One region of the Rhodococcus sp. PAMC28707 genome, then DNA from elsewhere that is predicted to be linked to it. Evidence: predicted binding sites of a transcription regulator. Region 1 holds the regulator's gene; the other holds the start of a gene.
What was found. The regulator LexA, encoded in region 1, represses DNA repair genes until DNA is damaged. The targets are predictions, from matches to a motif close to CGAACANNTGTTCG.
Positions count from the first base shown of each region.

Region 2: E5720_RS19675 (SAV_6107 family HEPN domain-containing protein) is a predicted target of LexA. The motif match lies at 4,421-4,434, and genes of this name have one in related genera.

Region 1 covers NZ_CP039253.1:311,786-318,017, reverse strand. Annotated here, with positions in the region: gene E5720_RS01420 (solute carrier family 23 protein) at 1-308, shown strand, start outside; gene E5720_RS01415 (acyl-CoA dehydrogenase family protein) at 445-1,587, shown strand; gene lexA (transcriptional repressor LexA) at 1,670-2,368, opposite strand; gene E5720_RS01405 (hypothetical protein) at 2,826-3,287, shown strand; gene nrdR (transcriptional regulator NrdR) at 3,427-3,894, shown strand; gene hrpA (ATP-dependent RNA helicase HrpA) at 3,939-6,232, opposite strand, start outside.
Region 2 covers NZ_CP039253.1:4,317,133-4,322,711, reverse strand. Annotated here, with positions in the region: gene E5720_RS19700 (penicillin-binding protein 2) at 1-111, opposite strand, end outside; gene E5720_RS19695 (hypothetical protein) at 222-950, opposite strand; gene rsmH (16S rRNA (cytosine(1402)-N(4))-methyltransferase RsmH) at 947-1,927, opposite strand; gene mraZ (division/cell wall cluster transcriptional repressor MraZ) at 2,236-2,667, opposite strand; gene E5720_RS19680 (DUF3040 domain-containing protein) at 3,122-3,562, opposite strand; gene E5720_RS19675 (SAV_6107 family HEPN domain-containing protein) at 3,804-4,253, opposite strand; gene E5720_RS19670 (GNAT family N-acetyltransferase) at 4,481-5,074, shown strand; gene E5720_RS19665 (NAD(P)/FAD-dependent oxidoreductase) at 5,098-5,579, shown strand, end outside.

The DNA.
Region 1 (6,232 bases):
TAGTGCTCGCGTTCTCGCCGAAGTTCGGCGCGTTGGTGTTCACGGTCCCGGACGGAGTCATCGGTGGCGCGACATTGGTTCTTTACGGGTTGATCGGCCTGCTGGGTGTGCGCATCTGGTCGGACAGCAAGGTCGATTTCACCGATCCCGTCAACCTCGTTGTCGTCGCTGCTGCCATCGTTGCCGGCATCGGCGATCTGACACTGACGGTCGGGTCGGTGGAGCTCGGCGGTATCGCCTGGGGATCGGTCGGAATCTTGGTCGGCTATCCCGTTCTGCGCGCCCTTTCTCGCACACAGCGCCGATAACAGCACTTTCTTCGGTCACCGATTCCGCGCGGCTCGGTCATCGACCGGTTGACCTATTCGGCCGTAGGCTCGAATGACGTCAGTTCACCGGAGGTGACCAATGGTGCCGCCGGTTGGCAATTCGAAGGAGACCGAAGTGGAACGCACGATATTCGATTCCGAGCACGACATGTTTCGCGAGTCGTACCGCAAGTTCCTCGACCAACACGTTGCGCCGAACCACGCTAAGTGGGAAGAGCAGAACCTCGTCGATCGTTGGGTGTGGGTAGAAGCCGGAAAGCAAGGATTCCTCGGCACCGACGTGCCGGAGGAGTACGGCGGTGGCGGTGTCAAAGACTTCCGCTACAACGCCGTCGTCACCGAGGAAACCACCCGCGGCGGCTACAGCGGAATCGGATTCACGCTGCACAACGACGTCGTCGCGCCATACCTCATCAATCTGACGAACGAAGAACAAAAGCAGCGTTGGCTACCCGGATTCAGTTCCGGTGAGTTGATCACCGCGATCGCGATGACCGAGCCCGGTACCGGTAGCGATCTGCAGGGAATCAAGACCAAGGCCGTTCGCGATGGAGACGACTGGGTCCTCAACGGGTCCAAAACCTTCATCACCAACGGAATCAATGCCGACCTCGTCATCGTCGTAGCCTGCACCGACCCCGACAAGGGTGCGCAGGGATTCAGCTTGCTCGTCGTCGAGCGCGACATGCCTGGTTTCGAACGCGGACGCAATCTCGACAAGATCGGGATGAAGGCGCAGGACACGGCTGAACTCAGCTTCACCGACGTTCGCGTGCCCGCCGCGAACCTTCTCGGTGAGGAAGGGATGGGCTTCATCTACCTGATGCAGAACCTGCCTCAGGAACGACTGTCCATTGCGGTCGTCGCAGCAGCCGCCATGGAGTCGGCGCTCGACATGACAATTCAGTACTGCCGTGATCGCAAGGCATTCGGTAAGTCCATCGGCAAATTCCAGAACACACGATTCGTGCTGGCGGAGTTGGCAACCGAGACGACCGCCTCACGGATCATGGTCGACAAATTCATCGAACTGCTCAACGACGGCAAGCTGACGGTGCAGGAAGCCGCTATGGCCAAGTGGTGGACCACCGAGAACCAGGTGCGTCTCATCGACCGCTGCCTGCAACTGCATGGCGGATACGGATACATGAAGGAATACCCGATTGCCAAGGCATACATGGACTCTCGGGTGCAGACGATCTACGGCGGAACGACCGAGATCATGAAGGAAATCATCGGGCGGGGACTGAATCTCTAGTTCTCACCTTTCGATCGATACAGTTAAGGACCGCAACCTCGAAACACGAGGTTGCGGCCCTTCGTCTGTACGAACTCGCTGATCAGAGCTTGCGCATGACCGTGACGACCTTGCCGAGGATGGCTGCGTCATTGCCCGGGATCGGTTCGAACAATGGGTTGTGCGGCAGTAGCCATACCTCACCTTTGGTGCGCTTGAACGTCTTCACCGTGGCTTCGCCATCGATCATTGCTGCAACGATGTCACCGTTGTCGGCGACACTCTGCTGTCGAACCACGACCCAGTCGCCATCGCAGATCGCTGCTTCGATCATCGACTCGCCGACCACTCTCAGCATGAACAGTGAACCCTGGCCGACCAGTTCGCGGGGGAGAGGGAAAACGTCCTCGACCGCCTGCTCGGCAAGAATTGGTCCGCCGGCTGCGATTCTTCCCAGTACTGGAACGAACGTCGGAGTCGGCAGTTGATCCTCCGCAGGCGCCGAACCGTCGGCAACGGCTGCCGCGTGGTCTGCCTGTACCTCGTCGAGCCCGCGAACATCCACTGCGCGTGGGCGGTTCGGATCACGTCTGAGGAAACCTTTGCGTTCCAACGTCCGAAGCTGATGAGCGACCGACGACGTAGAGGTCAGCCCGACTGCATCCCCGATCTCCCGGATGCTCGGCGGGTAGCCACGCTCGGTCACCGAAGCTCTGATGACCTCGAGAACTTTGCGTTGACGTTCGGTCAGGCCCGCATTGACGTCGGTGCCCTCACCTTCGAATGCCTTCGCCGTCGGCACCGAGGGCGCCTTGGCGGTTGTGGCGGTCTTGGCAGCCGGCGCGGGGACCTTTCCACCGGTGGCACTTCCGAGCGTCTTTGCGCGCACTGCCGTAGCCTTCGTCTTCCCGCTCGCCTTGCCGCTCGTCTTGCCCGTGGACTTCGGTGACCCTGACGAGGTCTCTTCTTTCATTCGTGCATCCTCCTGCATCGCCTTCCCCTGCCGGGCATCTCGTGTGCTCGAGTGGCCCGAACGCGTGGTGTGGATGTGACGTGTGGTTTCTGACACGAATCTAGCCCGAAAACCCTGTTCGATCAAACATCTGTTCGATCCGTGTCGTAACTTCTGCTGACATTGTCCGACCCGCGTGATAGAACTTCGAACAAGCGTTCGTCGAACGCCTGATCGAATAAAGGTGAAAGTCGCGTCGGTCGCGAGCATCGCCACGGTCGATCTGTACACCGCAGTGGAGGTTCCGATGAGCATCACTACAGAGCGGACCAGTGCTCTCACCAGGCTCGCAGCAGCAGGTCGGGGTATAGACGGTCGGGGTATAGACGGTCGCGACACCCTCGATCGCACAACGCGCTCGGGCCAGCCCGTCCGTACTTCTCGCCCACGCACGTCTTGCGCGTCACTCGACCGTCGACGCTACCTTCACGCTGTCGCGCAACAGGACGGTTGCAACCGGGTCATCGATCACAGCTCCGCCGATCGAAGCTTCGACGACGAGGCGCCACGTCAGACAATGTCGTGGACCGCCACGATCGCGGGTGTGTTGATCACAGCCATTGTTCTTCTGGGCTTGGTAGGGCTTGCGAATCTACGCGCCGGATATCTCGACGGCGGCTCAGCCGGTGCTGTCACGGTCGTCGAGCAAGGTGGATTCGTCGGTACTGCGGGTCAGGATCTCATCGCGGCCACCGACTCGGGCCAGTGATACAACCATGCCTGAAGTACTGCTCGTTGATCGAGCCAGGTACGCGACACTGGGCTCGATAGCACTCCGAGTATCCTCGGTACCTGCACCTCTTGCGCTACCTACGAGATGGTGTGACGGCTACGACGGAGGCTCTTACATGCATTGCCCGTTCTGCAAGCACCCCGACTCCCGAGTGGTCGACTCCCGTGAGGCGGACGAAGGTCAGGCGATCCGTCGTCGTCGCTCGTGCCCGGAGTGTGGACGCCGCTTCACCACAGTGGAGACCGCTGTTCTGGCTGTCGTGAAGCGCAGCGGAGTCACCGAGCCCTTCAGTCGGGAGAAAGTAGTGCGAGGCGTCCGTCGTGCCTGCCAAGGCCGTGATGTCGACAACGACGCTCTGAATCTGTTGGCTCAGCAGGTCGAGGATGCAGTTCGGGCATCCGGATCAGCCGAGATCCCCAGCAACGAGGTCGGACTGGCTATTCTCGGTCCGCTTCGCGATCTCGACGAGGTTGCGTATCTACGGTTCGCGTCGGTGTACAAGTCCTTCAGTTCGGCCGAGGACTTCGAGAAAGAAATTCAGGGCCTTCGCGACCATCGACAGCCCGCTGTCGCTGTCGACTGAAGAGCGCGTGCGCTCGACGGGCGAGAATCGGTCGACTCGAGGCCTCACTGTTGGCTGATGGCCTGGATTGCTTTTGTGATCCTCTTTTCCGATATCGGGTACGCGGTCCGAATTCCTTGCGCGAAAAGTTGAATTCGTAACTCCTCGATCATCCAGAAGATCTCCTGCACTGGTTTGCTCTGCTGTCTGGCTTCAGGAAGCGACTTCAGCAGTCGGTCGTATGCCTCGTAGACTCGATCGAGTGCGTTCATTCCGGTTTCGTCCCTGTTCGCACTGCTGGGTAGTGAGCCGAGTCGCCGAGTAGCGGCCGTGAGGTATCGGGGAATTTCAGCGAGCCTGGCAGAGCCGAATTCGAAGACGAAGCCATCGAACACCAGAGCGGCTAGTTGTTCGCGGACGTCATCGGCGGCGTCGCCGTCTGCTCGTTCGAGTGCCGCTCGAAGCTCCACGGCCGCAGTCAGAATCGGTCGAATCAGTGCAAGGACCCGAGACGTGCGTTCGGTTACCTCGGCGTTCACCGCCTTGACCAACGCTTCGAATTCTTCCGGCGAGCGGACGGGACCGCCGTGCGCACTCATCGACTCGTCGATTGCTGTCGTGCGGCAGTCCTCGAGCAAAGCTTCGATGCTGCCGTACGGATTCTGTCCGAGTGCGATTCTTTCCTTTGTCGGAATTCCAGCGATGAGTGCCTTTGTGCCGCGCGGTGCACGCTCGCTCAACAGTGCCCTGGTTCCGTTGCGCATTGCGGCACGTTGCTGGGCCGGTGTACTCAGTACGCGGACCGCGACGCCACCGCTTTCCGGTACGAGTGCGGGATATCCGGTGACACGTTGGCCGCCTACAGAACGTGAGACGGTCTCCTCGAGAGTTCCCAGAGTCGAGGACGTCCATGCCAGCGTTGCCGCCCGCTCGGCTTGGCCGACGGCACTGGCAACTTCGCGGTTCACTCGCGGTGAGAGGGTCCGTCGGAGGGCAGTCAGGTCCTTGTTCGATCCGAGTACCTCTCCGTTGATATCCACTGCGACGAACGTCATCCGGAGATGGTCGGGGAGCTCCGAAGTCTGAAAGTCTGCCGGATCGATCCGGCATGAACCCAACCGCGAGAGTTCACGAGCCAGCGCGGTGAGAACGGGTTCCGATCTCGGCTTCATCGCCGTCAGTGCGGCGGCGGCAAAGTCGGGAGCGGGCACCACATTGCGTCGTAAAGTCTTGGGCAGCAGTTTGATCAGTGTGCTGACAAGTTCTGCTCGCATGCCCGGGACCAGCCAGTCGAATCCGACCGGTTGAACCTGCGCGAGCAGGGCGATCGGGATGCGGGCGCTGACTCCGTCGGCGGCGGAACCGGGCTCGAACTGATAGGTCAGCGGAAACTGGATCTCGCCCTGGCGCCACGCATCGGGATACTCCCCACCGAGTACGGATGCAGCATCCGGATTGACGACGGTCGATGCCGTGAAGTCGAGTAGATCCGGCGTCGTGCGTCGCGTCTTCTTCCACCACGTGTCGAAGTGGCGAGCGGAAACGGCTTCCGCCCCGATTCTCTCGTCGTAGAACTCGAAGAGTGCATCGTCGTCGACCACGATGTCGCGACGGCGGGCCCGATTCTCGAGCTCGCCGACGTCGTCGAGCAGTGCGCGGTTCTTGTGAAAGAACGGATGCTGCGTCGTCCACTCGCCCTGCACCAGTGCATGCCTGATGAACAGCTCGCGTGAGACTTCGCCGTCGATGCTGTGGTATCCGACCGGTCGGCCGGTCACGAGAGGAAGCCCGTACAGGGTGACGCGCTCGTACGCCATGGCAGAGTGGCGTTTCGTGGACCAATGTGGCTCGGAGTACGTTCGTTTCACCAGATGTGGGGCGAGTTTTTCGGCCCATTCGGGTTCGATTCGGGCCGTCATCCGGCCCCACAGACGTCCGGTCTCGACCAGTTCGGCCGCCATCACCCAGCGTGGAGGCTTCTTGAACAGCCCGGACCCGGGGAATATCGCAAAGTGGGTTCCGCGGGCACCGAGGAATTCGCGTTTGTCGCCTTCTTTGACTCCGATGTGCGAAAGAAGTCCGGCCAGGAGCGCCTGGTGCAACGAATCGTGCGAGCTCGGCGCGTCGGGCACAGTCCAGCCGAGACTTCTGGTGATCTGACGTAGTTGACCGTGCAGATCCTGCCATTCGCGCACCCGGAGATAGTGAAGGAATTCGTTTCGACACATTCTTCGAAACTGATTCGACGACAGGTCGTTTCGTTGGTCTCGAAGGTATTCCCACAGTGCGGTGTACGACAGGAAGTCCGAGTTCGGAGCCGTGAATCTCGCGTGCTGCTCATCGGCTGCTTGCTGGTGTT
Region 2 (5,579 bases), 720 kb from region 1:
CTGCAGCGCAACGAGTGCGAGCACACCGAACATCAGAACTCGCCCGAACCCGCTCCGAAAACCGAAGGAAGACGCGTCGAACCGTCCGCGGCGAGGGTGTCGAGGCGGCAGCGACGAACCTGATGATCTACTCGCGGGCCTTCTGGCGCCGTCTCGTGCGCCGACCCCCGGTGCTCGACGTGTCGACCGTGGACGTCCAGCTGTTCCGGTGGTCGGCCGTGTCACTGCCGACTACCCGACGCGTTATCCGGCGACGGACTTTCCGATTGGGTACTCATGGGAACCAATTGTTCACCGAGAGCCCCGGCACGAGCGTCAATGGATGTGTTCGGCGTGGCGGGTGTTGGACGTGTGGGAGAAGAAGCCGAGCGCGGAGTGACCGAGGGCGGTGACTGTGTAGGCGAAACACTTTGCGAATCCGGCGGATCCAGGGGCGCTACCGGCTTGCCTTCCGCTGGCGCCGGCGTTCCGATCACCTGCACGGAACCATCGGGCGCCACGACGAGACGTGCGACATTCCCCGCGGGTACCATCCCCATCTCAGCGGCACGCCTCGCGAGTTCTGGTGCCGAGTCTGCCAATTCGACGTCGCGCTGAAGCGAGGCACGTTCCTGAACGAGTCCCTCGTTGTACGCCTTGGCGTCGGACAGGTCATACGAATCCCCCGCCGACCGAGTCGTCAGAAGCAGCGTCAGACCGAGCCCGAGCGACAACAGTCCGATGATCAGAGCGACGAACGGAATCCGGGCAGTCATCGACGCCCCGGACAGAGATAAGCGAGCAGCGCCGTGACTGCTGGTCGTTGCGTCCCCGGAGTACACCGTGGCTCGCTGCTGACGACGCTCGTAGGCGCGCAAGGCAGCACCGGAGCGTGCAGCACCAGTCTCCGTCGAGGTCGCTCGTGTTCGACGCGTACGCCGAGTTCCTGCCGAACCCGCGGTGATTGTCATGCCGCTCTCCTTGCGATGCGCTCGGCTGCACGTAGGCGCACAGGCGCCGAACGCGGGTTGTCTTCGATTTCTTGTTCCGAGGCGCGTTCGGCACCTCGGGTGAGCAGTGCGAACTCAGGACCCATCCCGGGGAGCTCGACCGGAAGACCCTCTGGGCTACGAGATTTGACCCGAGGAGCAAGTTCCTTCTTCACTACTCGATCTTCGAGCGACTGGTAGGACATGAACACCACTCGTCCGCCGATCGAGAGTGCATCCAGACCGGCAGGTACTGCCTTCTCCAGCGAATCCAGCTCACCGTTCACCTCGATGCGCAGAGCTTGAAAGGTGCGTTTGGCCGGATGCCCGCCCGTGCGGCGCGTAGCTGCCGGAATCGACTCGTAGAGAAGTTCCACCAGGGCACCGCTCGTGGCGAAAGGAGTGATCGCCCGACGCCGAAGGATCGCCGATGCGATACGACCCGCGAACCGCTCTTCACCATAGGTACTGAGCACCCGCGCGATATCGCCATGACTGTAGGTATTGAGGATGTCCGCGGCCGTAATACCCACCGTCGAGTCCATCCGCATGTCCAGAGGCGCGTCTATCGAATAGGCGAATCCACGTTCGGCCTCGTCCAACTGCATCGACGAAACACCGAGGTCGAAGAGAATGGCATGTACCGACCCGTACTCGGGAAGACCTGCCTCTTCGAGCGCAGCACCGATTCCGTCGTACGTCGTATGTACGAACGTTGTCCTGTCGGAGAATTCGGACAGGCGCCGACTCGCGAGTTCGAGAGCGGCAGGATCCCGGTCGAGGCCGATAAGACGTACACCGGGATAGGTTCGCAAAAAGTGTTCGGAGTGGCCCCCGAGCCCGAGGGTGGCATCGATCATGACGCTGCCTTCTCCACCGGGGCCTACTGCGGTCAACGCTGGACCCAGCAGTTCGTCGGCTCGGCCCAACCGGACCGGAATATGCTTGGCACGAGGGATATTCGATGCATTGGATCCCTGCGACGGTCCTGCGGTATTTTCAGGGCCGCCAGGAGGGCTGTCCGGGGCGGGCGGCTGAGACTCGCCTTCCACAATGATTCCTCCCGGTCTTGCTTGGCGCACCTTGTGCTCGGCGAGCGGATCGAAGAGATGAACTGTGTCGAATGCTTCGAGGTCCCTGTCCGATAGGGATCCTGGCGTTGGGGAAGAACGTCAGGGTCCTGATCTGTGAAACCTGGCGTTGGGGAAGAACGTCAGGGTTCTGATCGGGCAGAGGCCTCGCGGCACTCGGCGGTGAATTAGTGGCGCTACATAATCCCTCCGAGGGATTCGTCGAAGGCGTCGGAGAAGCTCTGCTCGCTTTCCGCCGAGTAACGGGTCCAGGACTCTTTGTTCCAGATCTCGATGAACTCGATGGAACCGTTGACGACGACTTCGCGCCCAAGATTCGCGTAGCGCCGATGGTCGGCGCTGATCATGATCCGCCCCTGCCCGTCGAGCTGCTGCTCGTCGGTGCCGGCACCCAACTGCCTTATGTACGCACGTGCGACGGGATTCGAGCGCGAGGCTTCGGTGAGCTTGCGAACCCGCTCGGAGAACTCCTCCGGGGTGTAGACGGCGAGGCTGTGATCCTGCCCTTTGCTCACCATCACACCTCCAGAAAGCGCTTCGCGGAACTTCGCCGGCAATGTCAACCGACCCTTGTCGTCGAGCTTTGGCGTGTAGGTACCGAGGAACACTCGACACCTCCTACCTGAACCCTTCGCTGTCCACCACTTTACCCCACTTCCCCCCACTATCAATCCCTGACGAGGATTCGTTTGTCATCATCCACACAAAAGCGCAGCTCAAAGCGGTGGAAGGCTGTGGGGAGGATTTATGCCATCGGCGCGCCTGGCTCGGATCGAGGAATCTACTGCGCGAGCTGAGACGACGAAACTGCAGTTCGGGTCCACGTCCCGAGGGCTGCGAATCGCCGAACGGGCGGCAGTGGGTCCAAGTGGGGATTGACAGGTACAGCCCCGGCCAGCGGGGCGAACGCGATGTGGACAGCAAAAAAGCGGCGCCCCATCTCTCGATGGAACACCGCTTTCGCGTTCTTCAGCATCGCGCGTTCTAGTGCCGCGCGTTCTTTGACGTCAACCGCTGCGGGCCACGATCGAGTCCATCAGACTGCAATCGCGCGCACAGTGTTCACTCCTGCTCGAACCGCCGCCGGAACCGATCTTCCATGCGCGACGCGAAGCCTCCGCCTTTACGGGCAGACTTGGACTTCTGCCCCGAGCTCCTCGGACCGGACCCGGAATTGGATCCGCTCACACTCGATGCGTCGCCGTCGGACGGCGTTGCAGCTTTGCGTGATCCGCCGAGAAGAAACAGCACGCCTGCCCCGAACATCAGGACGAAGCCGACGAGGCTTATCACAGGAAAACCGCCGGGCTTGAATGGCAGAGCCACCCCGGCGATCAGAAGAACAAGCCCCAACGCGAACAATGCGGCCGCTTGAAAACGGCGTTTGCTCGATGCCGTACGCATGCGTCCGCTTCGTACGTGCGAGGCGAATTTGGGATCCTCGGCGTAGAGAGCGCTCTCGATTTGATCGAGCATGCGCTGCTCGTGCTCGGAGAGTGGCACGGTACCTCCCCCTGAACAGAAATTGAAAGTCATTTCGGGTCCGAAACGACGGGAAGCTGACCTTGGCGGCTACCTACTGTCGATAATACGAGCAGAATCGCCTGCTTACCACCTACTCGCGATATGTGTTCCTGAGAATGTTCGAAGTTCCCCAGCGCAACGCCACAATCGGCACTCGGAAGTCGTTGATCTGCAGTACCCGCGGCAGGCGCCAGACGCGGACCGGCGAAGAACGCCGCGCTCAAGCAGACATCGAGTGCGGACGGACTTCCTGTCTGTCGAGTCGTGAATCGACTCCGATGTACTCCTCCACGACCTGAAGGAATCGCCCCACTTCGCGGTAGAACTCGTCGGCGTCGTTTTCGTCGATCGATCGGCGCAAGCCCGCCTGGACGGCCGCTCTGGTCGTCGAGAAGCCGGAAAAGTACTCAGCCCAGGAATCTAGGGCGGGCGCCGCCTTTGCCATCAGCACCCAGGCACTTCGCGAGCGCACTCGCGATGCGGCGATCGGGGTCGCCTCCAGGACCGCTGCCGCGCCGCGCAGAGCCGCTATATAGCAGTCGAGAAACATCTCGGTGGCATCCGCGGCGCCCACCGACCCGGACAGCATCGCATCCGCTCGACCGAGCAACGCTCTGGCGCGAGGCGATACCCCCGGACGTACGTCAGCACGGAGAACTTTGGCAGCCATACTCGAACACCTCCCGTTCGATTCGCCTCACGCGGCCGTTCGATCTGGTAATTCGGATTCGGTGGTACGGATTAGGTACCACCGACACGCCCGGACAACGATGAAGCTCTAAGGTCGGAACCCGGCGAGTCTCGCTTCCCTCGAGCTCTTCGCCGGATCGCCGACATCGAACATTCGTTCGACATATTCAATATAACTGCGCCCACCGACAAGTAGTCAAGGAAAGGTTGAGAACAGTCGCTACCGATGCGGAAACGACCCCCTATCTCGTCGACCTTTCCCCTCAGGAAATTCGTCGCCGCCTCCCCGAAGCTCTGGCCATTTACGTAGCGGCCATGGGCTACCCCCAGGGCACCGAGTACCACCGCGCTCCCATGTGGATCGAGCATCTGTCGCGGCCAGGCTGGCGGGGAGTCGGAGCAGTGCTCCCCACCTCCGATGCACCCCTGGTCGCCGTGGCATACGGCTATCACGGTGCTCGAAATCATTGGTGGCATCAGCAGGTGCGCGACGGGCTGCACAGATCCGGGCACACGGGCGAGTACATCGACGGAGTACTCGACGACTACTTCGAGTTGACGGAACTGCACGTCACACCGAGCGCCCAGGGCCATGGACTCGGCCGCGCACTCACTCGCAGACTTCTACAGGATCGACCCGAAAAGAGCGTGCTTCTGTCCACCCCGGAGGTCGAGCAAGAGGAAAACCGCGCCTGGCGTTTGTACCGGCGACTCGGATTCGAGGATGTGCTGCGCGACTTCACGTTTTCTGGCGATCGACGGCCGTTCGCCGTGCTGGGTCACGCACTTCCGTTCGAATGAAGGACGACCTATAGCCTGGACCGGTGATCGACGCTGTGGTAGTAGGCTCCGGCCATAATGCTTTGACCTCGGCTTGCTATCTCGCTGCAGCTGGGCTGTCCGTCGAGGTGCTCGAACGAGACACGATCGCCGGCGGCGCGGTGTCGTCCGTGGAGAGATTCCCCGGACACCGCGTGGACCGCGGGTCGTCTGCGCACATCATGGTGCGTCACACCGGAGTAATCGAAGAACTCGATCTCGCCAGTTACGGCCTGCGCTACGCCGAGTGTGATCCGTGGGCCTTCGCGCCAGGAGCCCCGAACTCCACCGAGGAAGCATTGGTCTTCCATCGCGACCTCGACCGAACATGCGAGTCGATCGCGCGGTCCTGCGGGACCGCCGATGCGATCGCCTATAGACAGTTCGTTGCAATGTGGGGACCACGAAGCGCTAGGACCATGCGGGCGTTCTCCTCCCCACCCACCGGCCCAGGCCTGCTTCGCTCCTTCTGGGGTCTCGACGCCCC